One region of the Cytobacillus sp. SAFR-174 genome, then DNA from elsewhere that is predicted to be linked to it. Evidence: riboswitches for the same ligand, from Rfam matches in the RefSeq annotation. Region 1 holds a riboswitch; each other region holds the start of a gene.
The links. A riboswitch is a leader RNA that binds a small molecule or an ion and turns the genes downstream of it on or off. The one in region 1 is predicted to bind S-adenosylmethionine.
Positions count from the first base shown of each region.

Region 2: another riboswitch for S-adenosylmethionine. It lies ahead of ACTHRG_RS17880 (O-methyltransferase); the one in region 1 lies ahead of ACTHRG_RS07700 (O-acetylhomoserine aminocarboxypropyltransferase/cysteine synthase family protein).
Region 3: another riboswitch for S-adenosylmethionine. It lies ahead of metK (methionine adenosyltransferase); the one in region 1 lies ahead of ACTHRG_RS07700 (O-acetylhomoserine aminocarboxypropyltransferase/cysteine synthase family protein).

Region 1 covers NZ_JBQCMZ010000005.1:201,695-211,485, forward strand. Annotated here, with positions in the region: gene ACTHRG_RS07660 (acyl-CoA dehydrogenase family protein) at 1-1,138, shown strand, start outside; gene ACTHRG_RS07665 (arsenate reductase family protein) at 1,348-1,707, shown strand; gene gcvH (glycine cleavage system protein GcvH) at 1,782-2,165, shown strand; gene ACTHRG_RS07675 (YusG family protein) at 2,326-2,565, shown strand; gene ACTHRG_RS07680 (toprim domain-containing protein) at 3,143-3,496, shown strand; gene ACTHRG_RS07685 (thioredoxin family protein) at 3,512-3,820, shown strand; gene ACTHRG_RS07690 (MFS transporter) at 3,967-5,238, shown strand; gene ACTHRG_RS07695 (SCP2 sterol-binding domain-containing protein) at 5,382-5,720, shown strand; SAM riboswitch class I at 5,772-5,873, shown strand; gene ACTHRG_RS07700 (O-acetylhomoserine aminocarboxypropyltransferase/cysteine synthase family protein) at 5,959-7,275, shown strand; SAM riboswitch class I at 7,416-7,519, shown strand; gene ACTHRG_RS07705 (methionine ABC transporter ATP-binding protein) at 7,672-8,697, shown strand; gene ACTHRG_RS07710 (methionine ABC transporter permease) at 8,690-9,358, shown strand; gene ACTHRG_RS07715 (MetQ/NlpA family ABC transporter substrate-binding protein) at 9,371-9,791, shown strand, end outside.
Region 2 covers NZ_JBQCMZ010000019.1:33,795-43,585, forward strand. Annotated here, with positions in the region: gene ACTHRG_RS17845 (M4 family metallopeptidase) at 1-179, opposite strand, end outside; gene ACTHRG_RS17850 (CoA-disulfide reductase) at 591-2,501, shown strand; gene ACTHRG_RS17855 (hypothetical protein) at 2,639-2,971, shown strand; partial or broken gene ACTHRG_RS17860 (YdeI/OmpD-associated family protein) at 3,019-3,669, opposite strand; gene ACTHRG_RS17865 (glycosyl transferase family 2) at 3,868-4,689, opposite strand; gene ACTHRG_RS17870 (PLP-dependent aminotransferase family protein) at 5,042-6,232, opposite strand; gene ACTHRG_RS17875 (GNAT family N-acetyltransferase) at 6,287-6,859, opposite strand; gene ACTHRG_RS17880 (O-methyltransferase) at 6,968-7,546, opposite strand; SAM riboswitch class I at 7,654-7,760, opposite strand; gene ACTHRG_RS17885 (hypothetical protein) at 7,836-9,791, opposite strand, start outside.
Region 3 covers NZ_JBQCMZ010000031.1:7,423-17,213, reverse strand. Annotated here, with positions in the region: gene ACTHRG_RS21860 (DUF6612 family protein) at 1-385, opposite strand, end outside; gene ytkD (RNA deprotection pyrophosphohydrolase) at 541-1,008, shown strand; gene ACTHRG_RS21850 (ABC transporter permease) at 1,033-1,842, opposite strand; gene ACTHRG_RS21845 (ABC transporter ATP-binding protein) at 1,820-2,599, opposite strand; gene ACTHRG_RS21840 (ABC transporter substrate-binding protein) at 2,622-3,617, opposite strand; gene ACTHRG_RS21835 (alpha/beta hydrolase family protein) at 3,773-4,558, shown strand; gene ACTHRG_RS21830 (DUF2584 domain-containing protein) at 4,644-4,886, shown strand; gene pckA (phosphoenolpyruvate carboxykinase (ATP)) at 5,159-6,745, opposite strand; gene ACTHRG_RS21820 (thiol-disulfide oxidoreductase DCC family protein) at 6,964-7,338, shown strand; SAM riboswitch class I at 7,444-7,559, shown strand; gene metK (methionine adenosyltransferase) at 7,869-9,062, shown strand; gene asnB (asparagine synthase (glutamine-hydrolyzing)) at 9,355-9,791, shown strand, end outside.

The DNA of each region.
Region 1 (9,791 bases):
ATCTGTAGGGGCAGAAGAAAAGAAAATGGGAATCAAGAGCTCTTCTACCCGTACGTTAATTCTTGAAGACGCCAAGGTGCCAAAGGAAAACCTGCTGGGTGAATTTGGCAAGGGCCATGTGATTGCTTTTAATATCTTAAATATTGGCCGCTATAAGTTAGGTGTAGGAGCAGTTGGCGGAGCGAAGCGTGCATTCGAACTGGCTGTTCAGTATGCGAACCAGCGCCAGCAGTTTAAGACACCTATCTCTCAATTTAATTTGACTAAAGAAAAACTTGGCACAATGGCTTCAAAAATTTATGCAGCAGAAAGCGCAGTGTATCGTACAGTGGGTTTGTTCGAGGACCGTATGAGCAAGCTTACAGATGAGGAAATAAAAGATGGCAAGGAAGTCGCAAAGTCAATTGCTGAATATGCCATTGAGTGCTCCATGAATAAATTCTTCAATACGGAAGTCCTCGACTACGTAGTAGATGAAGGTGTTCAGATCCACGGGGGCTACGGTTTCATGGCTGAATATGAGATTGAAAGAGCTTATCGTGACTCACGCATTAACCGTATTTTCGAAGGAACAAACGAAATCAATCGTCTATTAGTACCGGGCACATACCTTCGCAAAGCACTTAAAGGAGAGCTTCCACTATTTCAGAAAGCTCAGGCGCTGCAGGAAGAGCTCATGATGATGATGCCTGAAGAGCCTGGTGACGAGCCGCTTGCGCAGGAAAAATATCTGGTTAAGAACGCGAAGAAGATCGGATTGCTTGCTGCTGGTCTGGCAGCACAAAAGTATGGAAAGGCTCTTGATAAAGAACAGGAAGTACTCGTAAACATTGCGGATATTATTTCGAATGCTTATGCAATGGAATCTGTTGTTCTTCGTACTGAAAAGGCTATTGAAAAAGCCGGCCTTGAAAAGAGCAAACAAAAGCTCCTGTACACTCAAATCTTCTGCCAGGAGGCATTTAACGAAATCGAGCAGGATGCAAAGGAAACACTTGTGGCAGTTGAAAACGGCGATGCACTGCGCATGATGATGTCAGCACTGCGCAAATTCACACGCCATACGCCAATCAATGTGATTACCAAGAAGCGTGAAGCATCAGAAAAACTGATCGACGCGGAACGTTTTACCGTTTAATCTGGCTTAGCTCCCTTCCGATGAAGGGGGCTTTATTATTGTAAAAATAACCATTCAAAAACTTTTTCCGGCATGCAGGAACAAATAGAAAAATGTCGAATATTAAATTGGTGATCAAGGTTATGCTTTGTCACCCTTTTATGTTACTATTCAATTAAAAGGCAGCAATTTTGGATAAGCTTGAATTTGCTAAAATGGGTGGTGAAAAAATGGCGTTGACTTTTTATTGGTATCCTAAATGCGGGACATGCCGTAAGGCCAAGAAATGGCTTGACGAACATAATCTGTCCTATGAAGAAATACATATTACAGAGAATCCGCCTTCCCGAAGCGAACTTGAAGCGCTTTATAAAAACAGCGGTTTGGAACTAAAAAAGTTCTTTAATACGAGTGGCCAAAAATATAGGGAGCTCGGCTTGAAGGACAAAGTAAAAACCTCTTCTGATGAAGAACTGCTCGACATTTTGGCAACAGACGGCATGCTGATCAAGCGGCCGCTGATGACAGATGGAGAGAAAGTAACAGTTGGCTTCAAAGATGAGGAATATGAAAAGACATGGCTTTCCTAATAGCTGGAAGCCACCATTAACCATGAGATCGATTACTGATCATAAATTGAAATATTTATATGGAGGGATACATAATGAGCACACCAAAAGAATTACGTTATTCAGAAGAGCATGAGTGGGTAAAAACAGAAGATGGGAAAGTACGCATTGGGATTACGCATTTCGCGCAATCAGAACTTGGTGACATCGTATTTGTTGAGCTTCCTGAAGTTGGCGATGAGCTGAGTGCAAACGAACCATTCGGAAGCGTAGAATCTGTAAAAACAGTGTCTGAACTTTATGCGCCTCTAAGCGGTAAAGTGGTTGAAGTAAATGAAGACCTTAACGACAACCCTGAGTTCGTAAACGAATCTCCATATGAAAAAGCATGGATGGTTGTGGTGGAGCCTTCAGATTTAAGCGAAGTAGAAAGCTTGATGACTGCTGAGCAATATGAAGAAATGACAAACCAAGACTAATTAGAGAGCCGGTTCACTTCCGAACCGGTTTTTTGCGTCTTTTAGGGTATATCATGTCCAGCTGCTTCTGCATTTTGTTCTTACCTTTAATTGCTATTTTTCTTTTACAGAGACATGGCAAAACTATGGGTACCCAGATGCATGAAAGGAATGATTACCCATGACATTGAAGCAGCAGAAAATCGATATAACTGACCGGGTCGTCGGCAAACTTAACAATAATGGGATAGATCTTTATCTTGAAAACGAAAAAATTGGACAAATCAGCCTTCCGGAAGGATCTTCTTTCAACTTGTCCCATCATTTTGAAACCGAACACCAAAAAATATACCAGAATGTCTCCGTCCCGGATCAAGCGCAATCACGCTACACAGACTGTGACGAAGGCGGCTGGTGCTGACTACTGTAAACAGCGGAATAACTTCCGCTGTTTATTTAATAGGCTAAAGCAGTTTGAACGGGCATACAATGAAATAAGTCTTTTTAAAATATATATTTTTCTTCAAAAACATTTTTTCTTTCCTAAACCGGGCAAGGAATATATAAATCAGCACAGCCCTAACCTCCAAAATGGGCAGGAGATTCACACCATAACCAAGAATAATGAATATATTAAGATAAAAACCAATGCATGACTGGCTTTAACTTTGGCTGTTTTCGAAGGGTATGATGTTTTTTATTTATTATATGCTGAGTTGATTGTAGCGGAAGGTGTGAGATCCTCGAAAATGCATTCGTATTTTCTTCGTGCGGTTGTTTACTCAAGGAAGCTTATTCAAAGTCCTGCGGGAGTAGCGGGACAGGTGAGACCCCGCAGACGCGCAGCGTCGAGGAGGCTCACCGCCCGCCCCGCGGTTCGCTGAGCAGCCTGGTGCGAAAATCAACGGACAGCATTGATGCGCAAAATAAAACATTTTATACGAAAAGAGCTTAACTTTAACGAACAGTTTCAAAATAACCCCTTTCAGGTGATGACGATGAACGATGGAATTCCGGAAAAAGTGATTATTGTCGAGGGAAAGTCAGATAAAACAAAAGTTAAAAGCATTATAAGAGAGCCTGTTGAAATTATCTGCACAAATGGAACAATAAGCATTACCAAACTGGATGAATTAATTGACACACTGTTTGATAAGGATGTATATATATTGGTGGATGCCGATTCAGCAGGTGAAAAGCTGAGGAAACAATTCAGAAGGGAATTTCCAGAGGCAGAGCATCTATACATCGATAGAATGTACAGAGAAGTAGCGACAGCACCTGAACACCATTTGGCAACAGTGCTGCTCGGAGCTAACATTGACATTTATACACAATATCTGGACAGATAAAGTAAGGATGATAAAATGCAGGAATGGTCGCAGCAGGACATTGAGGAAGCGATTAGCGGAGAAGAAACGATTCTTATCTATTTGTATACGCCTATGTGCGGAACCTGCCAGATGGCAGGAAAGATGCTGGCAGTTACAGAACAATTACTGCCAGATCAAAAAATGGGGAAAGCGGACTTAAATTATATGCCGCAATTGGCTGAAAAGTGGGGAGTGGAAAGCGTACCCTGCCTCCTCATCTTCAGAAAAGGAACTTTACATGAAAAATTATATGCTTTCCGATCCGTACCCTATTTATTGGATAAAATCAGAAGCATCGATTAGCACAAACCAGGAGCATAGCAGCCTGGTTTTTTGCATGTTTTAAAAAGGTCTTTTCACTATTCGAAATATATTTACAAATCCATTCCGAAAGAGTATGATACTTAGGGAATCGAAATAAAAATCATAAAGTGCAGGAAGGGATCCGCATGGCATTTTACAGGGAGTGGGCTGGTCAGTTTAAAGGTTATAACCGCAACATAAAATTGGCTTTTATGGCGAATATCCTTACACAAATTGGTTTTGGGATATTCATGGTAATCTATAATTTCTACATAAGGGAGCTCGGCTACTCAGAAAGTGTTAATGGACAAATCATATCCATGACTGCTCTCGCGACAGCAATGATTCTTGTGCCGGCAGGGATCGCCAGCGACCGAATTGGCAGAAAAAAAGCGATGATGTTTGGTGCAGTTGCAACAGGTGTAGTTATGCTCTTCAGAAGTATAGTTGAAATGCAGGAACTCCTGATTTTATTTGCATTTTTAACCGGGCTGACAACAGCCTTTCTTCAGGTATCGGGCATACCATGGCTGGCTGAAAATTCAAAGGCTGACCAAAGGGTTCATCTGTTCAGTATCCATTTTGCTATATTGACGGGCGCAAATGTGATCGGGAACTTAAGCGGGGGCATCTTAACGGATGTATTTCTTTTGTTTACGGATCAGCTCACCAGCATCCGCATCACCCATCTGATTGCAAGTGTGTTTTTCATAGCCGGCTTATTTCCAATTTTGCGTTTCGCAGAGGTTTCGAAAGATCAACACGATGCAAAGGGCATAAAAGGCTGGTCATTCAAAAACCTCTCAGCTAAAAATGACGGTGTCAAAATTATCGCGATGTTTGCTTTTGCTCAGCTTCTAATTGGAATTGGCGCAGGACTTGTTATTCCGTATCTGAATCTATACTTCGCAGACCGCTTTGATGCCTCCAATTCAGCTATTGGCATAATTATTTCATTAGGGCAGGCTGCCACGGCCTTTGCCATGATTATCGGACCGGTTGTGGTAAGAAAAGTGGGAGAGGTTAAAGCCGTTGTAATCCTGCAGCTTATGTCACTTCCTTTCCTGCTTTTAACCGCTTATACTGAAAATCTTTGGCTGGCTGCCATCGGCTTTTTGTTCCGGCAGGCGCTGATGAATGCGGGAAATCCTATACAAATGTCATTGATGATGTCAAAGGTAAATGATTCGATGAAAGGACTGGCAAACTCAGTCAATCAGATGGTGTTCAATCTGGGCTGGGCTGTAATGGGCCCGGTTTCAACAGGAATCGTCATGAGATATGGAGATTATTGGGGATATGCACTCGTATTCACCATTACAGCTTCTTTATACTTGATTGGCTCTCTCTACTTTTTCTTTGTATTCAGAGGCTATAAAAAGACAAAAACTGCAGCCCCCTCTGTGAAAATAGTATGATCTGACATATTTCTCGGGAAATGAAAAGGCAATGCCAATTAAACAGGCATTGCCTTTCAGGTTTTGTCGAATGAAAAATAAAGGATTAATGCTTTTTATTACTGAATATAAAAGTAATTGACCCCATTCAAAGAGGTGAGGCTGTGAGGGATTTACCTGATGTATTCATCCGGGAATTAAAGGTAAAAGGGCATCTTGGATTTTTCTTAAGAAAATCAAACTTTTCTTTGCTTATTAAAGCGGGAAATATATGCATTCCATTGAAGATTTCGAATGGAGAAATACGGAAGGCGAGCCACACCCGCCACTTTGATGTGGAAATCTCGGGATCAGAAGAAGCTGTACTGTCACTGATTACAGGAGAAGTAACATTAAGAGATGCCATCTCCCGAAATGAAATTTTGACGGAAACCACTTACAGAAAAAAGTTGCTGCTCGAGTCTTTTTTCTGTTTAGGGAAAATTTCACTGCACAATACTTGACCGTTTTTTAAATAGTATGATAATATCATTTTAATATTAATTAACTGAATATTCTTATCAAGAGAGGCGGAGGGACTGGCCCAGCGAAGCCCGGCAACCGGTAAAGTACACGGTGCTAAATCCAGCAGAGCAGAATGCTCTGGAAGATAAGAAGAGTCGATACAGCCCTCTTCTTATGAAGGGGGTTTTTCAGCTTTTCTAAATTAGATACAATCATTTTTATAGAGGAGAGATAGCGATGACGGACAAACAGAAAAATTACCGCTTTGAAACAATTGGAGTACATGGGGGGCTGAAGCCTGACCCTGTAACTGGCGCGAGGGCGGTCCCAATTTATCAGAATAATGCTTATCAGTTCAAGAATACAGATCACGCAGCAGATCTCTTTGCCCTGAAAGAGCCGGGATATATTTATAGCAGAATACATAATCCCACTGTCAGTGTATTTGAGGAAAGAGTGGCCCTGCTTGAAGGAGGAGTGGGTGCGCTGGCTCTTGCCAGCGGCCAGTCTGCTATTACGCTTGCCATTTTAAATATTGCCGAAGCTGGTGATGAAATTGTTGCTGCATCCAATTTATATGGAGGTACTTATAATTTGTTTGCAGTCACACTTCCCAAGTATGGAATAAAGGTGAAACTGGTCGATCCAAAGGATCCGGAAAATTTCCGCAGCGCCATTACAGATAAAACAAAGGCTGTCTTTGCCGAAACGATTGGAAACCCGAGCCTGAAAATCCTGGATATTGAAAAGGTTGCCGCAATTGCACACGAAAAAGGTGTGCCGCTGATTGTCGATAACACTTTTGCTACCCCTTATCTTTGCAGGCCTATTGAACATGGAGCTGATATTGTCATACACTCTGCGACAAAATGGCTGCTCGGCAATGGTACCACTATGGGGGGAATAATAGTTGACGGCGGAAAATTCGACTGGAATTCCCCTAAGTTCCCGGGATTCACAGAGCCGGATCCGAGCTACCATAATATTGTCTATAGCGAAGCAATCGGCGAAGCAGCTTATATTATCAAAGCCCGTGTACAGCTGTTAAGAGACTTAGGGCCGGCAATGAGTGCGCAAAGTGCATTTCAGTTCACATTGGGCCTTGAGACTCTGCATGTAAGAATGAAGGAGCATGTTGCCAATACTAAAAAGGTAGTGGAATATCTGGAGGCGCATCCGGCCGTTAATTGGGTGCTCTATCCAGGTCATGAAAGCCACCCGGACAAAGAATTGGCAGATAAATATTTGCCAAAAGGAGCCGGAGCAGTGGCTGTATTTGGAATAGCTGGCGGAAGAGAGGCTGGAGCCAAGCTGATCAATAGCCTGCAGCTATGGGCACATGTGGCAAATGTCGGGGACGCAAAGAGCCTGATTATTCACCCTGCAAGCACTACTCATCAGCAGCTGGATGAAGAAGGCTTAAAGGCTGCGGGAGTTTCGGAGGATCTAATTCGGATTTCGATCGGCATCGAAAATGCAGAAGATTTAATTGAAGACCTGGAACAGGCGATAGAAGCAGCTGCAGGTCTCACATCACTTGCTGCAAAAGCGTAAAGGGAAATTTACCATTCACTTTTTTCCGAAAGTTTGAAATTTCATCGTTGACACCTTTTTAATGGCTATGATACGATAGCAAACGTAATTAAAAAACTGCTTAATTCATTTAAAGTATTAATTGAATATAGAACGTAACGCTCTTATCAAGAGAGGTGGAGGGAAGTGCCCTATGAAGCCCGGCAACCGTCAATTAGTTGAAATGGTGCCAATTCACTCAAAGCATAGCTTTGATAGATGAGAGAAAGGACTAAATCTCTTTATGCCTTTCTGCTCATGTGCAGAAAGGCATTTTTGCTTTTGCGCATGAAAGCCTATGAGGAGTAAAAGATAAGGGAATAAAAGCAGTCTATTAATTATTATCTGTATCTTTCGATAAAAGAGGTGACTATCACGTTGATTTCCATAAAGGATGTACAGAAGATATTTTCTTCAAAAAAAGGCCAGGTTAAAGCAGTTGATGATGTAAACCTGGAGGTAAAAGAAGGAGAAATATTCGGTGTTATCGGATATAGCGGTGCAGGTAAAAGTACCTTAATCCGCATGCTCAATGGGCTGGAGCTTCCTACCCATGGCAGTGTTACTGTAGCAGGCAATGAGGTTTCAAAGATAAAGGGAAGCAAGCTGAGAAAAGCTCGTCAGGAAATAAGCATGATTTTCCAGCATTTCAACCTGTTATGGTCAAGAACAGTAAGAGAAAATATTGCATTTCCGCTTGAAATCGCAGGTGTTTCCCGGCAGGAAAGGCTCAAAAGAGTAGACGAGCTCATTAAACTCGTCGGTCTGGAAGGAAGGGAAGATGCCTACCCTTCTCAGCTTAGCGGAGGTCAAAAGCAAAGGGTCGGAATTGCCAGAGCCCTTGCCAATAATCCAAAAGTGCTGCTTTGTGATGAGGCGACATCTGCCCTTGATCCTCAGACAACAGATTCCATTTTGGAGCTGCTTGTAGACATCAATGAACGACTGGGCTTAACCATTGTCCTTATTACACATGAAATGCATGTAATCCGTAAAATCTGCCATCGGGTTGCTGTTATGGAAGGCGGCCGGATTGTGGAAATCGGACCTGTATTGGATGTCTTTAAGAATCCGAAAGCTGTGATTACAAAGCGCTTTGTCCAGCAGGTGACAGAGCCTGAAGAAACGAAGGAAACAATTGATCATCTGGTCGATTTGTATCCAAAAGGAAAAGTAGTCCAATTAGGATTTGTCGGCGAATCAGCTGAACAGCCATTGATTACAAACCTGATCCGTCACTTCCAGGTAACTGTTAATATTCTTCAGGGGAAGATTTCCCAGACGCAGAATGGTTCCTACGGTACCTTATTCATCCATGTTGATGGAGAACCAGAGGAAGTTGCAAAAGCAATCGAATATATCCATTCTCAGCAAGTGGGCGTGGAGGTGATTTCCAATGCTTAATGAATGGTTTCCAAATGTGAAATGGGACTCCATGTGGGAAGCTACTGTGGAAACTCTCTATATGACAGCTATTTCTGTTATTGCAACCTTTATTTTAGGAGCGATTTTGGGGCTGCTGCTCTTTTTGACCTCGAAAGGGAATATATGGGAAAATGCAGCAGTCAATAAAGTTATCTCTGCGTTCGTCAATATTTTCCGTTCGATTCCATTTATTATCCTGATTGTATTGCTGATTCCTTTCACGAAGCTTTTGCTTGGAACAATGATTGGGGAGGATGCGGCATTGCCTGCATTAATTATTGGTGCTGCCCCGTTTTATGCCCGAATGGTGGAAATCGGCTTGAGGGAAATTGACAAAGGGGTAATTGAAGCTGCCAAGTCTATGGGCGCAAAAACAAGCACGATCATCTGGAAGGTTCTGCTTCCAGAATCAATGCCCGCCCTTGTTTCGGGAATTACTGTGACAGCTATCGCACTGGTTGGCTACACGGCAATGGCTGGTGTAATCGGTGCCGGGGGACTTGGAAATCTGGCTTATCTGGAAGGATTCCAGCGGAGCCGAAGTGATGTAACGCTTATGGCGACCGTCATTATTTTAATCATCGTATTTATCATCCAGTTTATTGGAGATATCATTACAACAAAATTAGACAAACGATAAGGAGAGATTGACATGAAAAAATGGTTATCACTTGCTCTTGCACTGGCAGTTGCACTTGTTCTTGCAGCTTGCGGCACTTCAGAAGAGGGCGGCAATGCCGGAGAAGGCGGAGATAGTAAAGATAGCAAAAAGATTACAGTGGGGGCTTCCAATGTCCCTCATGCTGAAATTCTTGACGAAGCAAAGCCATTACTTGAAGAAAAAGGCTTTGAACTTGATGTTGTAACATTCCAGGATTATGTATTGCCAAACCAGGCTCTAGAGTCTAAAGAACTTGATGCTAACTACTTCCAGCACATTCCTTATCTTGAGTCACAAAAGGCTGAGCATGGATATGATTTTACGAATGCAGGCGGAATTCATATTGAACCAATCGGTGTGTATTCCCAAAAGTATAAAAAACTTGAGGAGCTTCCAAAGGGTGCAACCATCA
Region 2 (9,791 bases), on a different contig from region 1:
TTTTCTGCAAATCTCTCTTTTACAAATAAAGGAACACTTGCTTTCTCATTCCACTCCTTGGAAGCATGTACAGGCTGAACCTTCTCTGAATCTGCCGGCTGGGCAAAAACATTTACAGGAATGGAACCTGCAAGTAACGCGGATGACAGCAATACAGGTGCAAGCAGCTTTTTTTTCATTATTTTGACCTCCTATTATTTAGATACTCTAAATTATAGAATAGGAGACTGTTGATCGAATGAATAATACGAATTATTTTTATATTGAATAAAATGTCGAATTGATAGTTAAAAATTACCAAATCTCTTTCCTTATACTAAATTATAATTAATATACAGGCCGAATCTATCATTTTGTAGTTAACGAAGCTTTTTTGTCTATTCTGTGTACGCTACAATATTGTCACACAACAATAAAGAAAGATTTTATTGCGCAATTATATATACCCCATATAGTATATTGATATAAACAATATTAAATACAGCAGCATTAAAGGTGCTGCATGAACTTGTGAAGGAGTGAACACTTATCCATTTTAATGGGAATAAATCAATTTAAGCATATTTAAAAATAGTCAGGAGGAATATGTCATGTCAAAAAAAATTGTCATTGTAGGCGGAGTTGCCGGCGGTGCTACTGCTGCTGCACGATTAAGAAGATTAGATGAAAAGTCAACGATCGTCCTGTTTGAACGGGGTGAACATATCTCGTTCGCCAATTGCGGCCTTCCCTATTATATCGGTGAAACCATTAAAGACCGGAATAAGCTTCTATTGCAAACGCCAGAGGGTATGAGCAAAAAATTCAATCTGGATGTCCGCAATCTTTCAGAAGTTATCGGAATAAGCCGTGAACAAAAAAAAGTGGAAGTCAAAAACCTCCGAACCGGTGAAATATATGAGGAATCATATGACACTCTTCTTTTATCACCAGGAGCAAAACCAATCGTGCCGCCTATTGAAGGACTATCAGATGCGCTAAATGTTTTCACACTCAGGAATATTCCGGATACAGATAAAATAAAGGCATTTGTTGACGAGCGGCATCCGGAAAGGGCTGTTGTGATTGGAGGAGGATTTATCGGGCTTGAAATGGCAGAGAATTTGGCAGAGCGCGGAATTCACGTATCGGTGGTGGAATTAGGCAAGCAGGTGATGGCCCCTATCGATTATGAAATGGCCTCTATTGTTCATTCGCACCTCATTGACAAAGGAGTCGATTTGATATTAGAGGATGGAGTCAAGGCGTTTAATCAGAATGGGAAAACCATCGAACTGGCAAGCGGGACAGAGCTTTGCACCGACTTGGCGATTTTATCCATAGGGGTAATACCTGAAAATAAGCTGGCCCTCTTGGCAGGGCTGGATGTGGGACAGCGCGGGGGAATTCTGGTAAACGAGTATCTGCAAACGGAAGATCCAGATATTTACGCCATTGGCGATGCCATTGAAGTGAGGGATTTTATCAATGGAAATGCAGCAATGATACCTTTAGCAGGCCCGGCTAACCGCCAGGGAAGAATTGCAGCTAATAATATTTACGGGAAGCAGGAAAAGTATAAAGGGACACTCGGTACATCCATTGCCAAAGTATTTGATTTAACCGTCGCATCCACAGGTATCAATGAAAAACAGCTGGCACAGCTGGGCATTAACTATCAGGCTGTGCATATTCATCCAAGCTCCCATGCAGGGTATTACCCTGGAGCCGCTCCAATCAGTTTAAAGCTGCTCTTTAGTCCCGATACAGGAAAAATCTATGGTGCACAGGCAGTTGGAGAAGATGGAGCAGACAAACGAATTGATGTAATTTCCACAGCCATAAAAGGGAATTTGACTGTGTTTGATTTGACCGAAATTGAGCTTTCCTATGCTCCGCCATTTTCATCTGCAAAGGATCCTGTCAATATGGCAGGGTATGTGGCAGAAAACATCATGAATGGCGACACGGTGACCGTCCAGTGGAATGAAATAGATGAAATCGTTGAAAATGGCGGTCTCCTGATCGACGTCCGGGACCCAATCGAAAGGGAAATGGGCTATATTCCAGGTTCTATTAACATTCCGCTGAGTGAAATTCGTGAACGCCTGAGGGAAATCCCTAAGGACAAAACGGTTTATGTTTCATGCCAGGTTGGGTTAAGAGGCTATTTAGCTTCCCGTATTCTCAAAGAAAATGGTTTTGTTGTAAAAAATCTGGATGGGGGCTGGAAAACATATTCAGCTGTTCATCACCAGAAAAAGAGAACCATCAATCCAGATCACAAGGAGCACATTCATCCATCTATCTGCATTGATGCATCCGGGTTAACCTGTCCCGGGCCTATTATGGAGGTTCATAAAAATATAAAGTCCCTCCAGCCAGGTGAATATCTTCAGATCACCACAACTGATTGCAATTTTATGAAAGATATTGCTTCATGGTGTGAAAAAAATGGGCATATGCTGGTTCAAACTGAGCGCAGCGGCAAACAATATCAAACTACTATCCAAAAAGGATAAGTGTTTTTCAGGATCTTATGCATGAGAAAAAGGAGAATATCAAACTCCTTTTTCTCATGCTTAGGTTTCTATAGTACAAAATAGGCATTCTGCCTTATAATATGAGATGGCATTATTAAATGGAGGTGAATGATCCAATGGGAAACATACATAATACATTTGGGTTAAACAAATTCAAAACGATGAAGGAAACATCTAAGGGTGTTGAATTTAAACATATTGGAAACGGCGAAGTCATTTATCTGCTTCCGAATAAAGAAATTACGATTGTGTTAAATCCAAAAACCGTTGAAGGCAATAAGAAGCTGGAGGAAAAATCCACTGGTCTGCGTCATAGTACAGTCCTGCGGGAATTCCCTAAACGGGAACATACTGGAAATGAACCAATTTCCTTTGGATATGCATATAAATTTTTATCTGAAGATGAATTAGATGCATTTCTTGATGAGTTAAATACACTTAGTTTCTAAAAAAGGTTCCTTCCCCTAATTACTAAAGTAACCTGGGGCGGGAAGCATTATTTCTTTTTCTGCCTAAACAAATCAATCGATTTATATCCTTGTGATAAAATATCGACCATTTGCGCTTCCCGTTTCTCACGGGTTTTCTCCTGCTTAACAGAAAAAATGTAGCGAGCCCAATCTTTTTGGTAACCCGGTGTCTAATCCTGAAAAAATTTCAATTCATCTGGATAGTCCGCTAAGAGTTTTTCAACATCTTGTACATTATCCTGATAATCAGCCACACATTGACTAGGAGACGATGACTTTTTCTCTTTTTTCTTTTCACGCTTCAATCCAACAACCGTAAAGACATCATCCATACTTACCATTCTCGAGAATTTCACTTCGCTATTTTCCACATACCCGTCTTCTTCCACTTTCATTGCCGGAAAAATATCATCCCTATGAACGTATGTATCATAACGTTTATTCCCTTTTTTAGGAAAAGCGAAAAATAAATATCCTTTTTCAAGCAGGAGTTCTTCATTAATTACTTTTCGAGTATAAATCACCATTTCATCAATTGTTTCTACAAAGATGAAGATTGAATCATGTTCACCTGATAAAGTAGTTTTGCATTCATTAAATACATCATAGTCAATTGGCTGGTTGAGGACAGCCAAATTATTATATTTGTTAAGCTTTAATTTATCAATGATTGACATAACATGCTGCTCCTTTATACTTTCTCTTTTTGATTTATGGATTAAACTATTCTTAAACCGATACAATTTTGTCTAACTACATTCTTTAGTTACATAATATTAATCACACAAGTCTATCACTTGTTTGCTTGCTATTTTGCTCACAAAAGTGTTAAGAAACTAAAAGCTAAAATAAACGGAAGTCTCTTTGACTTCCGTTTATTTTATAATTGAGTTTATATAATCGAGTGTTTCTTCTTTTCCTATCGGATTATGACCTTGTTTTTCATCTGCGTATAGTTGAATATGGAGCCTGTCGGCAAACACCTTCTCAGACATCCCCTTCAAATCTGTCATAAACGGAATCAGGTGGTTCATCATATCCTTTTCGGATGATATATTTTGTAAGTAATAGATCTTCGGTACGTAATTTACTTTTTTATAAAGTTCAATGACAATGATTCGGTCTTTATATCTCTTTTTTACTTCTTCTATTGTAAGGTTTGGATAGGATACATCCAACATCTGTTTTACTAGGTGCGGGTAAAAGTTGGTGACAATTGTCTGGGGGTTGTTAACGATTACAGTAGTACCTTTTATAAGCCCGGCTAACATTAAAGACATAAAACCTCCGGCAGAACTTCCATAAAAGTAAACATTATTCTTCTTATAATTTAGCTTTAAGATCATTTTATTCAAGAGTACTGACACATCCTTCAAGTAATGCCTGTCAGCTGTACCATTTCCCCATCCAATTGTCAGTTTATCCCACAAGTATAAAGTAGGATCATTGTAATAGATAAGCGATTCCTTAAAATCATCGATCCACGCATGACGCTGAAAGACTGGCGGCTTCATTCTGGTTGGATCAAATGAACCAGAACCTAAGATAAGCAATTTTTCAGAATTTCTTATTCTTATTAAAAATTCAAAGAGAACCCCATGCCAGTCTACAATTAATATATATGGAGCACCTTTTTTAAAACTAAAGTTGTTAAGTTGGTCATATTTAATTTTATATCTTTTATAAGAGTTTAACATTTTAACTCTACCCTTCTTGTCATATTCGACCTTTTTATCATTTATATGACTAGAATTCCTTGAATGATTGTATGCTTGTCTCTGTACTTACAAGGTTTGGGTAAACCATTAAATAATGTTATTTGAAAGATATGAAGGCATGCGAATTATTCTCTCGATCAGTGTAGTGAATGATCTTTAATGGAGACAGAATATTCTAATCCCCATATGACTTACCCGCCAAATGATAAAGTTCAAAAACCGCAGATGTGTCTGAAACAGACAGGCTTTTTCTGTGGTTTCAGCAATAGGTTAAAAATTGGACTAACATTACCGAAGGTACTCCAATTTATCTTTACTTTTCATTTAAGTTCTATAGATTGGCCTCTGCGACTCTCCCCAGCCTGCAAACCCCCTCTGTTATTTCTTTCTCATCAGCAAAGCTGAAAGAAAGGCGAAGACATTCTGTTCCAGCTGCCTGATTTATGAAAAAGTACTTGCCAGGAATAAAAGATACCCCCTCTGCAAGGGCATGTGTCAGCAGTTGCGATGTATCAGCACCAGGGAATTTCACCCAAACAAAGTACCCGCCTTCAGGCACATACCATGAAGCTGCTTCAGGAATGTACTGTTCCAGTGCAGAGATCATAGCCGCGCATTTCGACCTGTATGACTCTCTCAAGTTTACTAGTTTTTCATTAAAATCTGTGTTTGCTAAATAAACAGCCATGGCAGCTTGAGCAAACGGATGGTTCAGATCTTTTTTAAACCAGGCGCATGCATGGATGATTTCACTTGTTCCGGCTATCCATCCTATACGCATGCCCGGAGCCACTATCTTTGATAGCGAACCGACATGCAGAACTCGGGAGTTTTGATCCATTGCTTTTAGAGCCGGAAGACTTTTATTAAAAAATAATTCCCCATAAGCATCATCCTCTACTATTAGGAAATTAAATTTGTCCGCAAGCTCCAATACATGCTGCCTGCGCTCTTCTGTCATTGTTGTTCCTGTTGGGTTTTGAAAGGTCGGGATCGTATAAAGAAAACGCGGAAGGGCAAGCCCTTTTTGATTCCTTTCCTCCAGGATCTCTTCCAACGCCTCTGTTTGAAGTCCGTCCTTGTCTACAGGAATACTAATTATCTGTTTGGTGTAATTTTGGAAAATCTCTAAAGCCTCCATATAGGTGGGGGACTCTATTGCAATAATTGTCTCCTCATCAAGGAGAATGCGGGCAATCAAATCGATTGCCTGACAGGCACCCGAAGTTATCAAAAGCTCACTTTCCGTTACAGATATCCCCCGCTCTTTCAATCTTTCTAAAATCTGCTCCTTTAATTTTGCTGTTTTTGGACTGCCTATATAATGGAGCGGTAAATCATGTTCTTCATCTAATAGACAATTAACAGCTGCCTTTACCTCTTCATCCGGCACAAGGTCAGGTGCCGGGTAGCCGCAATGCAGGCGTATACAATCATCCGGTATCTCCGGAATCCACTCCCCTGGGGGAGTATTCTGAAGCGCCTTTTTGATTTTATCAGTAAAAAAAGAATCATCATTCACTTCGATCTACACCCTTCCAGCACTATTATTATTAAGTATAATTGTTCCAAAAACCTAGAAAAGCAAGTTTTCTTCGAAATGTCTTTTTACTTTTCCCCAATCTTCCTTTATAACACTATATAGGACAGTATGGCGAATGGTCCCTTCTTTTCGTATCATATGATTTCGAAGGACGCCCTCTTTTACCGCACCGGTACGTTCGATCGCTTTTTGTGAACGGAAGTTTTCATGTCCGGTTTTAATTTGTACGCGATTCACGGACAGTTCTTCAAAACAGTATGTTAATAATAAATATTTACAGTTTGAATTAATATTCGTGCGCCAATAAAGAGGGTTTATCCATGTTGAGCCGATTTCGAGCCGTTTATGCAGGATTGAGATATCGAGAAACCAAGTAGCACCGATGATATTCCCTGTTTTTTGATGGACAATGACAAAAGCAAAGTCGGTGCCCTGCTCACGTTTTTGTAACGCATCGTTGACGTATTGAATTACCCGGCTTTTATCAGTTAAATCAACAGACATATGCTCCCATATACGATGATCCTGTGCCGCTTCATAAATTCCCTCTGCATGCTCAAGTTCCATCGGAATTAATTGAACAATATCATTCTCTAATCTTTGCATGCCAACACTCTCCTTGAAACAATTAAACCTCTTTTCATTGATTCCGACAAATATGCAGCAACTATCATCATGAGATTCTCCATCTCCACTAATATATAAATACAATTATCACACTGCTGTTTTTACAGCCAGTATCAGCCCGGTAGCCCAATCCAATTCTGTTATGTCCAGGTCAGGTCTGTCCTGCAGAGTTTTTAGAAGTTTTGTGGCTTTGATCCGGAATTCTTCAGGCAATTTCTGCTGCGGAAACACATCGTGAATCACATAAAAACCGCCGATATTTAAATGATCCAGAGTTTTGTCCAGAAGCTCGAATTTCCCCGGCCATGTGTCAGCAAAAATAAAATCGAATCCTTCGGACAGGCTATTGATAAATGCTGCGCCGTCCTCACAGCAAAATGTAATTCTGCTGTCATTACCGAGGTACTTTCTTGCAATCGATTGCACTGTCGAATCAATGTCAACAGTCGTAAGCTTACTGCTTTCATCCATCCCATCCATGATCCATGAAGCAGACGCTCCCGTGCCTGTTCCCAGCTCCAAGAAGCTTCCCCCTGGTTTTGAGGCAGCCAGCCCCTTTAGTAAAAACCCTGTTTTTCGATCACATGACTGCCCGAAGCCGAGCACATCTGATTCCTGTAATATCCTTGAATATGCTTCCGGCACCTGTATAACGCCGTTTTCCATTTTACCATTCCTCCTCTTTCTTCGTTCTAATCTAACCAAGCTCAAACTATAAAAGAGCATCAAAAAAAGGCCTCTCAGTATAAGAGGCCTTTACTATTAAAAACGACCTCTTATCTCACAGAGCTTAAACTCTGTTGGAATTAGCACCTTCCTGACATAATCAGGGGTTGCTGAGGCTTCGCAGGGCCAGTCCCTCCACCTCTCGTGATAAGAATTGTGAATACTTATTGATTTTCACCCAAGTATTGCATAGTTTCAGTAAAATGGCAATACTTTCATTCTTTTAAATCTAATGAACTGCTTCCTCTCCCTGATAAATCCTAAATGCCGGAACAATCGTATCCGACACAATTTCTTTCCCCTTTTCACGGATGAAGTCCAATTTATAGTACGCTTCGAATCTCTGGCTGATTTCTGTTTTCACCAATTCAGGCGGAGTGACGACGATGAATTGGAACTTCAGCTTATCGGCTACAGCGAAAATAGGATCGAGCACATGGGCAGAAGCAGCTTGGCCGAAGGGATTATCACAGACTAGCGGAACCCAGCTTTGATCGGTTTCACTCTTGACCGAAAGAAGCATCATCATCATGACCATGCGGGCAGAAAGCTTTTGACCGCCGCTGCCATCTGATTTCGTCCTTGAACCCTGGTTGATCGTCTGCCAGGTCGAATAATGCTCACGCTGCGGTTTACCGTACATGAAGGCATTGTCTGTACGCATGTTATAAACCAGGAGCTCCGGATAGCGATTTCTGAGGGAAACAAATAAAATTTGCTCATCACTGATAAGCTGTTTGATTTCCTGTTCCAGCATCGGATTATTATCATCAATCATCTCAAATCGCTTTGTAATTTTATTAATGGCTGAAACGAAATGCTGCTTCAGTAAAGGTTCAACATCTTCCGCTTTTTTAGGCAGGATATCTTCTTTAAGCTGGACGAGCGGGAAAGAACCCCTTTCATTCTTAAGCTTCATTTTCGAAATCATCGAGCGAATTGACTCTGAAATGCTCATTACCTTCATGCTTGCCCGGCTTGCCCAGAAGTTTTGCGCCTTTTCCGCCCGTTCTTTGTCGCGCTCCAGCTGCTCCAGGCCGCTCTGAGAAAAGCGCTTCATGTTCTGGACGACACTTTGAATATGCGCATAATGCCTTGTATCCATATGATCGAGCGTAGTTAAGACTTCATTCTTAAAGCGAATTTCCCAATCCTTGCCTTCAATAGAAAGCTTTAAATTTCTTAGTGATTGTTCAATCTTCGCATGCTTCTCTTGCCCTTCATCCTGAATAGCCTGATGTTTTTCACTCCAGGATAGGATGCTTTGCTTTCCATGACTCTTTATTTTTTCTATATCCTCATCCGAAAAAGCTGCCGCTTCCTCTTTAAGAATGACGGATAAATGCAATTGATCTTTTTCAAACTCAGTTATACTTTGTTCTGTCTCTTTTTTGCGCTCTTCCGTCTTCTTTATTTCTGCATTTGTCTGTTTGGTCTGATCAGTAATTTCAACCGTCTTCACTTCCAGATCAAGCTCTTCCCATTCTTCAGGCTGCTGGTCATGCTTGGCCACTTTTTTAGAGGTTTTTTTACGCTGATCCATTCCATGCTTTAAGGAAGTTTCCGCAATGGTTACGGTCTTTTCCTGCTCACGCTCTTCTTTCTCTGCTGCCTTTGTTTCCTTTGCAGCTGTCTGAACCATATTTTCCAAAATACTTATTGGTTCATCCGGTACAGAAGCATCCTTCCACTCTTCATTAAGGGCATGAAGTTTTTTCTCCAGCTTCCTTTGCTGCTTCTGTTCCGCATCTCTTGTCGCTTGAATCGCGAGCAGTTCACTGGCTTGTTCTTCTTTTGATTTTTTCAGCTGTTTAAGCTCTCCAATGCTGCCAATGATTTCTTCTAAAATATAGGGTGATAATCGCGGAACCTCTTCAGAAGCTTCTGCTTTCTCAGCGGCTGGAAAAGCTGCACCTTCAATAAAGAAGCCGATCTTCTTAATGTTTTGTTCGGCTGACAGCTTCCATTCCAGATAGGTCTGGCTCCACTTTTCCTGAAGGTCAGCGATGGTCTGAAGCTCATTTCCCAGCTCATTCTGCAGCTTTTCGAAAGCTTCCTTTTGTTTCTCTTTTTCCTGCTTTACCCGTTTATTTTCCTGATGCATCGACTTTTCTCGGTTAAATTCCGCTAAGGATTCCGCATCTTTAGATAGCTTTTCAATCTTTTTCTTCGTCTTTTCCAGCTG
Region 3 (9,791 bases), on a different contig from region 1:
CTTCCGTAAAATAGCTTTCAATATCATAGGATTCTTCTGCTCCTGCCATGGACATAGTCATTTTTTGATAAAAAGCCATCGGGTCTGTTGTGACATTCATGTCAATGACAGAATCGATATTCATATTTTCCCCTTCAGCACCAGAGCTCATTTCCTGGCTCATATCCATTTTTACTGAGAAGCTTTTTAGCTCTTCCGAAGCTTCCGTTGATTTCTTTAAAACTTCCTCCAATGTCATTTCAGAAGCTTCTTCTGTTTTTGCTTCTTCCTTTTCTGTGCCGGCTGCTGATTCATTAACAGGTTTGGCCGTTTCATTGCATGCAGTCAGCATTAAAATCATGAAGAAGCCGGTAAGGATTGCGAGAGATTTTTTCAAGATATACACTCCTCTATTTATGTTAGTCACCTAATTTTACGGGAAAAAAAGGAGAAAAGTTTCAAAAATATGTAATTTAATACTTTAGCCCCAGAAGTTTTTAAAAACTAGATTTACCTTTATAATGGAAACATCAACATTAATTTATTGAGTGAGGGAATAGCATGGAAACCTTTTTGGATGAAAACGGCGGGAAAGTGCGCTTTTCTTTTAATAAAAGAGCATTCGAAACCGAGCCTGAACATGTTTTGGTCATTTGCCGATATGGTGATCAATGGCTGCTGACGAATCATAAAAAAAGGGGATGGGAATTTCCTGGCGGCAAAAGAGAACAGGGAGAGTCTCTGGAAGAGGCAGCCAGAAGAGAAGTATATGAAGAAACCGGAGCAGACTTATTTAATCTGAATTTTATTGGTGAATATGAAGTTAACCTGGGCAATGAGCGTTTTGTCAAAGCTATATTTTTCGCAGAGGTTAAAACCCTCAACAATACAAATCAATATTTTGAGACAAACGGTCCCATCCTGACAGGGGAAAACCTGCTTGAAGACAGGTGGAGCAGTCAATACAGTTTCATCATGAAGGATAAAGTAGTTGAAAAGAGCCTCGAAAAAATTTTGAAGAAAAAATAAAAAACGGCATGCGATTTGCCGTTTTTATGAACCATTCTTAATTAGTTTTCTCTCCAGGAGTTCAACCAGCTGATACATTACTGTTGCAAAAACAGCAATCACAAGCAATGAAAGCATAACAAGGGTGAAGTTAAATACCTGGAATCCGTAGATAATCATGTATCCAAGACCTTTTGAGGATACAAGAAATTCACCGACTATTACTCCGACCCAGGATAACCCCACATTCACCTTTAAGGTTGAAATGATGGTCGGAAATGAAGCGGGCAAAATGGCTTCCCTGAAGGTTTGGAATCGACTTGCCCCAAAAGTTTGAAGCACTTTAATATAATTGGGGTCTACTTCTTTGAAAGATGTATACACGACAATGGTTGTGATGATGATCGAGATAATCGCACCCATGGCAACGATCGAAGTAAAGCTCGGGCCTAAAGCTACTATTAAGATAGGGCCAAGAGCAACCTTTGGCATTGAATTCAGGACAACCAAATAGGGATCCGCTATTTTTGAAAGCATGGGTGACCACCAGAGGATGGCTGCCAGAAATGTGCCTAAAAAAGTGCCTAAAATGAATCCAAATACGGTTTCAGACAAAGTGTAGCCTAAATCCACCATCAAGGTACCATCCTGTATTTTGGTTAAAAACAATCCCCATACTTTAGAAGGCGCACTGAAAATCAGCGGGTCAATCCATTGCTTTTGGCTTGCCAGCTCCCATCCTGAAAAAAACACGATAAAGATGACAGCCTGATAGAAGCGGACCCACTTCTTTTCGCGATTCAGCGACCGGATATACTTCTGGTGGAGGAATTTAACGTTCTCCTGCGGGCTCAAGGGACTCCAGCTCCTTCCATATAGTTTGAAAAATCGCTGGATATGCTTCATGATTTCTTGCGTTAAAAGGGGTTTCATCTCTTAATTCTTTTGGTATTACAAATGTCTTATGAAGCTGTCCGGGCCTTGCGGAGAAGAGAAAAACACGATCACTCATGCTGATTGCCTCACCAATATCATGTGTAACCAGTATGGCTGTTTTTCCGAAAGATTTAAGCGTGTCAGAGACCAGATCCTCAAGCTTAAGTTTGGTTTGATAATCCAATGCGGAAAAGGGTTCATCAAGCATAAGCAGCTTTGGGCCGGTTGCAAGTGTTCTTACAAGTGCAACCCGCTGGCGCATTCCCCCTGAAAGCTGTTTCGGAAACTGTGACTCTACACCTTTTAGTCCCATCTCCTGAAGGAGCTTCAGTGCATAAGCTTTTTTGTCCGGAGTGAGGCTATTCCCGATTTTCAGCCCCAGCAGTATATTTTCTTCAATGTTCTTCCAGGGAAAAAGATAATCCTGCTGAAGCATATAGCCTATTTCTTTTTCTGCTGTTTCAACCCGCTTTCCTTCAAGTGTGACAGTGCCTTCTGTGGGTTCAAACAGGCCTGCTATGATAGAAAGCAATGTTGTCTTACCGCATCCGCTTGGACCGAGGAAGGAAACAAATTCTCCTTCCTCCACTTCAAGCGAAACATCGGAGAGGGCCGTGACAGCAGAGGTTTTCGTAAAATAAGTGTGGTGGACAGCATCAACTTTCAGAAATTCCATGTCGGCCTCCTCTTTCGTTTAGTTATTTCATTACCCCTTCAGCAATCTCTGTGTTGACAAGTGTGCCATGCTCTAAGCGCTTAGGGAGCTCTCCTGCTTCTTCCATAATATTCTGCAGGTTATCCCATTCTTCCGTATCCAGTATAGGATCTGTTGCAAAAGATCCCTGGCTCTTATATCGGTCTACTACCATTTCAATGATTTCAAGCTCAGTGTTGTCAAAATATCCTTGAATAGCTTCTGCCGTTTCTTTCGAGCTATGCTGCTCAACCCATTGCTGTGCTTTATAAATCGCTCTTGTGAATTTCTCGACTGTTTCCTTATTTTCATCAATATAGCTTTGTTTCGTCATGAATGTGGTATAAGGTATATGTCCGGATTCGGTTCCAAAGGAAGCAACAATATATCCTTTTCCTTCTTTTTCAAATACACTTGCAGTAGGTTCAAAAAGCTGGACAAATTCACCGGTGCCGGAAGCGAAAGCTGGAGCAATATTGGCATAATCAATATTTTGGATTAAATCCAAATCCTGGTGCGGGTCAATGCCATGCTTTTTCAATACAAACTCGCCGGCCATCTGCGGCATGCCGCCTTTACGCTGCCCGAGAAATGTTTTGCCTTCCAGCATATCCCATGAAAAGTTATCGATTTTATTGCGTGAAACCAGGAATGTTCCGTCCGTTTGGGTAAGCTGTGCAAAGTTAATGACCGGATCATTGGAGCCCTGTGCCGAAACGTAAATGGAAGTTTCTGAACCTACTAGCGCAATATCAGCGCTATCCGACAGGAGCGCGGTCATTGTTTTATCTCCGCCGGCTGTTGTTGTAAGCTCTACTTTAAGTCCTTCTTCTTCAAAGAAGCCTTTCTCAAGGGCTACATATTGTGGGGCATAGAAGATGGAACGTGTCACTTCAGCAATACGGACGGTTTGCATTTCATCCTTTCCGCAGGCTGCCAAAGGAACGATCAGTATCACTGCAAGCATAAGCAACATGCTTGTTTTCATCCATTTTTTCATAAGTCATAAGACCTCCCTTATGCTAAAAAGTCAGATTGAAAAGCCTAGGATATCGTATGAAAATCAAAAAAATGTGTGAATGCCCATGGAAATATTTTTAGAGGAAGGTCTAAAAGTTCAGACTAAAAGGTAGCCTCAAGAGGGAGGATGAGAAAATGGAATTCAGTAACGGCCAAATCATCAATAAACAGAGATTCCCTTCGCCAAATCCGGCAATTGAATTATCTGTTGTTACTTATCAGGCAAATGGATTACATATAAAAGGGCTGCTGGCAGAGCCAAAGGGAGAGGAGCTATATGATGGATTCCTTTACCTGAGAGGAGGCATCAAAAATGTCGGGAAAGTACGGCCTTCCCGGATTGTCCAGTTTGCCTGTGAAGGTTTTATTGTATTCGCGCCTTTTTACAGAGGAAATCAAGGGGGAGATGGAAACGAAGACTTTGCAGGGGAGGACAGGCAGGACGCGTTTGCTGCGTTTACCCTTCTTCAGGAGCATGCCCGGGTAAAAAGAGTTCATATATTTGGTTTTTCCCGTGGCGGCGTAATGGCATTGCTAACTGCAATCGAGTTTCCGCAAGCCGCATCCATTGTAACATGGGGAGGAGTCAGTGATATGTTTCTCACCTATGTGGAGCGCAAGGATCTCCGGAGAATGATGAAACGGGTAATCGGCGGAACTCCGGTAAAGTTTCCGGAACGGTATAAATACCGTACCCCGCTTTTTCAGCTGGAGCAGCTGCAGGCGCCTGTCTTAATCATTCATGGAGAACAGGATCACAATGTTTCGGTGGAGCATTCCTATCGCCTCGAAAAAAGACTGAAGGCTCTTAATAAAGAAGTGGATAGCTGGTACTTCCCTGAATATACCCACTACTTTCCTCCAGCCGTGAACCGGAAGACGGTAGAGGATTTAGGTGCGTGGATGAAAAGTCATGAATGACGAATGATTTTCGCTTAAAGGCTTTCAGAGCATGAAAAGCTGGGGTAAAATAGAGGAAAGTATAAAGAATGAAGGAGAGATACCAATGGGTATGCCTTTAGAGCTGAACACAATGATCGTGACAAAGGGAAGGGAAAAAAGACTTGATGAAAATTACTTTTCACTTGTCAAAGAAGGGTACAGATTATATCCCCTCGATATCCCGGTCGAAGTAAAAAGAACAATTGACGGCGACCTGAACGGAATGGGAGTCATCCGAAAAGTGGAATGGGAAAACAGCCGGACACTCATTACTTATCAGCTTGTTTCCTTAAACTCAACAAACTAGAAGAACGCGCCTGGACAAAGTCCGGCGTTTTTTTGATTTGGAATGTTTTTGAAGACTGCATTCCTAATACTAAAAAAGAATTGCCGCGCAAACGGCAATTCTTTCTCTAAAATGATAAGAAAGTATTAATTTTAACTTTGAGAACTGTCTAGCTCCAGCGCCTACCCCCTCGAGGTCACAAGCCAATCCTCCCAAAAAGGCGAAGAACGTTTTTCTGTGAGGCTCGTCTTGTGCTTGTCGGGGGTGGGCAAGGCGCTTGCGCTTTTCTTATATTATGCGATTGGTCCGCCTTTTTCTTCAATGTCAGATGAAACGCTTGTGAATTTCTTGAAGTTTTCACGGAATTTAGCAGCAAGCTCTTTTGCTTTCGCTTCATAAGCAGCCTGATCTGCCCATGTTTTGTTTGGCTGAAGAACTTCATCAGGCACTCCTGTAACGTGCTGAGGAATTTCCAGACCGAAAATTTCGTCCTTGATTGTTTCTACGTTGTTTAGTTCACCTTCGAGTGCAGCTTCCACCATAGCACGGGTGTAGGCAAGCTTCATGCGTTCGCCGACTCCATACTCTCCGCCAGTCCATCCTGTGTTTACAAGGAAGACTTTTGCATTATGCTCATCGATTTTCTCGCCAAGCATTTCAGCATAACGATTTGCAGGAAGCGGTAGGAAAGGTGATCCAAAGCATGTAGAAAACGTTGCCTGTGGTGATGTAATGCCGCGCTCAGTTCCTGCAAGCTTGGATGTATAGCCGCTTAAGAAATGGTACATTGCCTGCTCTTTTGACAGTTTAGAGATTGGAGGCAATACGCCAAATGCGTCAGCTGTTAAAAATACGATTGTATTAGGATGTCCGGCAATGCTTGGGTCAACGATATTATCGATGGCCTGAAGCTGGTAGGCCGCACGTGTATTTTCAGTTAAAGTGCTGTCATCGTAATCTGCAACCCGGGTTTCGCTGTTTACCACTACATTTTCCAGCACAGCTCCAAAGCGGATTGCATCAAAAATTTGCGGTTCTTTTTCACGGGATAGGTTGATGCATTTCGCGTAGCATCCGCCTTCAATATTGAATACGCCATTCGCAGACCAGCCATGCTCGTCATCACCGATCAGCTTGCGGTTCGGGTCTGCAGATAAAGTTGTTTTTCCAGTTCCGGATAAGCCGAAGAATAAAGCCACATCACCTTCACGTCCAACGTTTGCTGAACAATGCATCGGAAGGATTCCGTTTTCTGGAAGCATGTAGTTCATAACAGAGAAGATGGACTTTTTCATTTCACCTGCATATTCTGTTCCGCCAATTAAAACTGTGCGGCGCTCGAATGAGATGATAATGAATGTTTCGGACTTTGTGCCGTCAACAGCAGGGTCTGCTTTGAAGTTTGGAGCAGATATGACTGTGAACTCTGCCTGATGATCCAATAGCTCGTCTTCTGCCGGGCGAATGAATAACTGGTGTGCAAAAAGGTTATGCCAGGCATATTCATTGATCACCTGGATAGGCATGCGGTGTTTTTTATCAGCACCTGCAAAGCCTTTGAAAACAAATACTTCTTCTTTTTCTTTTAAGTAATTGATTACTTTATTATAAAGATTGGAGAATGCTTCTTCAGAGATGGGCTGGTTTACGCTGCCCCAGTCCATTTTATCTTTATTTGATGCTTCTTCAACAATGTATTTATCTTTAGGGGAACGCCCTGTATACTTTCCTGTAGTAGCGCGTACAGCACCAGTGGAAGTAAGGGACCCTTCATTGCGGTTTAAAACTTTTTCCACAAGCTGAGGAACGGATAATTGCACTTGAATGTTGCTGCCATTTAATAATTCACTCAATTCGTTTGATATGCTTACAGAGTTCATCTGATGAATACCTTCCTTTTTCCCGATTTTTTTATGAAAGTGATTACATCTCGAAATTAGTATAACACATTGAAATGATTAGTCTATACTATTACGAAACTTTTTTGTCTCTGTTATTAAATTGTCACAATTGGACAGGTAATCTCCTTTGATCGCCTTATAACCGATATATGCTATTATAGAAGAAAGTGTTAATTTTACCATGGGACTGATCTAAAATGAAGACAATTGCCCTATATGATGGAACTTGCTCGTTATGCAAGGAAACAAAGAGAATATTTAAAAAGCTCGATTGGCTGGATAAAGTGGAATGGATTTCTCTGCAGGAATATGAGAAAATGCCGGGTTCTTTATCATTCTCCAGACAAGATTTGCGCAAAGAGCTTCATCTTATTACCCCCTCGGGCAGTGTGAAAAAGGGGTACTCTGCAGTACGGAGACTGCTGCTCCTCTTTCCTGCATCCTTTTTGATCAGCACCTTTTTATATTTACCTTTCACTGAACTTCTGGGCGATCCTGCCTACAAATGGATTGCGAAAAACAGGCAAAAATTTCTAAAGAAAAAGTGTGGCGATGGAAGCTGTTCCCTGTAAAGGGGAAGCTTACATTTTGAAGCTGAAATTTAACGGTGAAAAATAATGAGAATCTGTTGACATGGTTCGATAAAATACGGTATGATTCAACCTTGAACGGATACTCTCTTATCCCGAGCTGGTGGAGGGACAGGCCCTATGAAACCCAGCAACCTGCTAAAGGCAATAATCAGCAAAGGTGCTAACCTGACGCAAGGACGTAATTCCTTGAACGATAAGAGTGAAAGGCGCGAATCGATTTGCTTTCAACCTTTTCACTAAATGAGAAGGTTTTTTATATTGCAATGAAATGAACGGCTTTTGGAATGTACTATTTATGTGAGTTTTTGGCATGATTATGAATAATGGATACCTGGCATTCTTGCCGGCGCTGTCTATTTTTCTAATAAAAACTCCATGTTTATTTCATACTACTAAGGGAATGAGTTCCGTATCAAACAGAGATCCATGAAATGACAGGGAAAAATTATTTTTCCGCTTCCCCATTTCTTATTTCTCGCTCAATTTTCTATTTATAAGGAGGAAGCCAGATGTCAACAAAACGTCGTTTGTTTACTTCTGAATCAGTTACTGAAGGTCATCCGGATAAAATCTGTGACCAAATTTCTGATGCAATCTTAGATGCGATTTTAGCTAAAGATGCGAATGCCCGTGTTGCTGCAGAGACTTCTGTAACAACTGGACTTGTATTAGTTGCAGGTGAAATCACAACATCTACATACGTAGATATTCCAAAAATCGTTCGTGAAACGGTAAAAGAAATCGGTTATACCCGTGCTAAATATGGTTTCGATTCTGAAACATGTGCAGTTTTAACTTCCATTGATGAGCAGTCTGCAGATATCGCAATGGGTGTTGACCAGGCACTTGAAGCACGCGAAGGGCAAATGAGCGATCAGGAAATTGAAGCAATCGGTGCAGGAGACCAGGGCTTAATGTTCGGTTTTGCCTGCAACGAAACGAAGGAGCTTATGCCTCTTCCGATTTCTTTGGCACATAAGCTTTCCCGCCGCCTGACTGAAGTTCGTAAAGAAGAGATCCTTCCTTACCTTCGTCCGGATGGAAAAACTCAGGTAACCGTTGAGTATGATGAAAATGACAAGCCTGTCCGTATTGACACAATCGTTATTTCTACTCAGCATCACCCTGAAATCAGCCTGGAGCAAATCCAGCGCAACCTGAAGGAACATGTTATTAACCCGGTTGTTCCGAAAGAACTAATCGATGAGAATACAAAGTACTTCATCAACCCGACTGGACGTTTTGTTATCGGCGGACCACAAGGGGATGCTGGTCTGACTGGACGCAAAATCATTGTTGATACCTACGGCGGATATGCACGCCATGGCGGCGGCGCGTTCTCCGGTAAGGATCCTACAAAGGTTGACCGCTCAGCTGCATATGCTGCACGTTATGTAGCGAAGAACCTTGTAGCAGCCGGTTTGGCAGAAAAAGTTGAAGTTCAGCTTGCTTATGCAATCGGTGTGGCACAGCCTGTTTCAATCTCTGTTGATACATTTGGAACTGGCAAAGTGGATGAAGATGTATTAGTTGATTTAGTAAGAAAGCATTTTGATCTTCGTCCTGCAGGAATTATTAACATGCTTGGCCTTCGCCGCCCAATTTACAAGCAGACAGCTGCTTACGGACATTTCGGACGTACAGATGTTGACCTTCCTTGGGAGCGTACTGACAAGGCAGAAATTCTTCGTTCTGAAGCGTAATAGAAAAGCGGGAGTTGCATTTACAGTGTAACTCCCGCTTTCTTTTTTGCGTCATAATACATATAGGGTGTAATTCACTTTTCGGTCTTTATGCTCTATAGTCGTTTATAATTTTATGGTATCGTATAAACTTCGGATAATGGCTTAATTTTCCGTACAGAAACATTTTATATTCTGCGTGCTAATTATTAGCGATTAGTGGTAGTATTATAGGGTATGTTTTCTAAGACAAAGGAGCCGCATGAGGCTATATCTAAATATTGAGAATAGAATGGAGTAGGTGACGTACATAATGTGTGGTTTTATTGGTTGTGTACATGAAAAAGCACAAAATTACCGTGACGCAGATAAAGAACAATTCCAAAATATGAATGATATCATTACTCACCGGGGTCCGGATGACTCAGGATACTATTTTGATGATCATATTCAATTTGGCTTCCGCCGGCTGAGCATTATTGATATTGAAAGCGGACACCAGCCGCTGACTTACGAGAATGAACGTTATTGGATCATCTTTAATGGTGAAATCTATAATTATGTGGAACTTCGTGAAGAACTTCTCAAAGCGGGCTTAAGCTTTGAAACAAGCTCAGATACAGAAGTCATCATTGCCCTTTACAGCCATATGAAAGAAAAAGCTGTTGAAAAATTGCGCGGTATGTTTGCGTTTGTCATATGGGATAAACAGGAGCAATCTTTATATGGAGCCAGAGATCCATTTGGGAT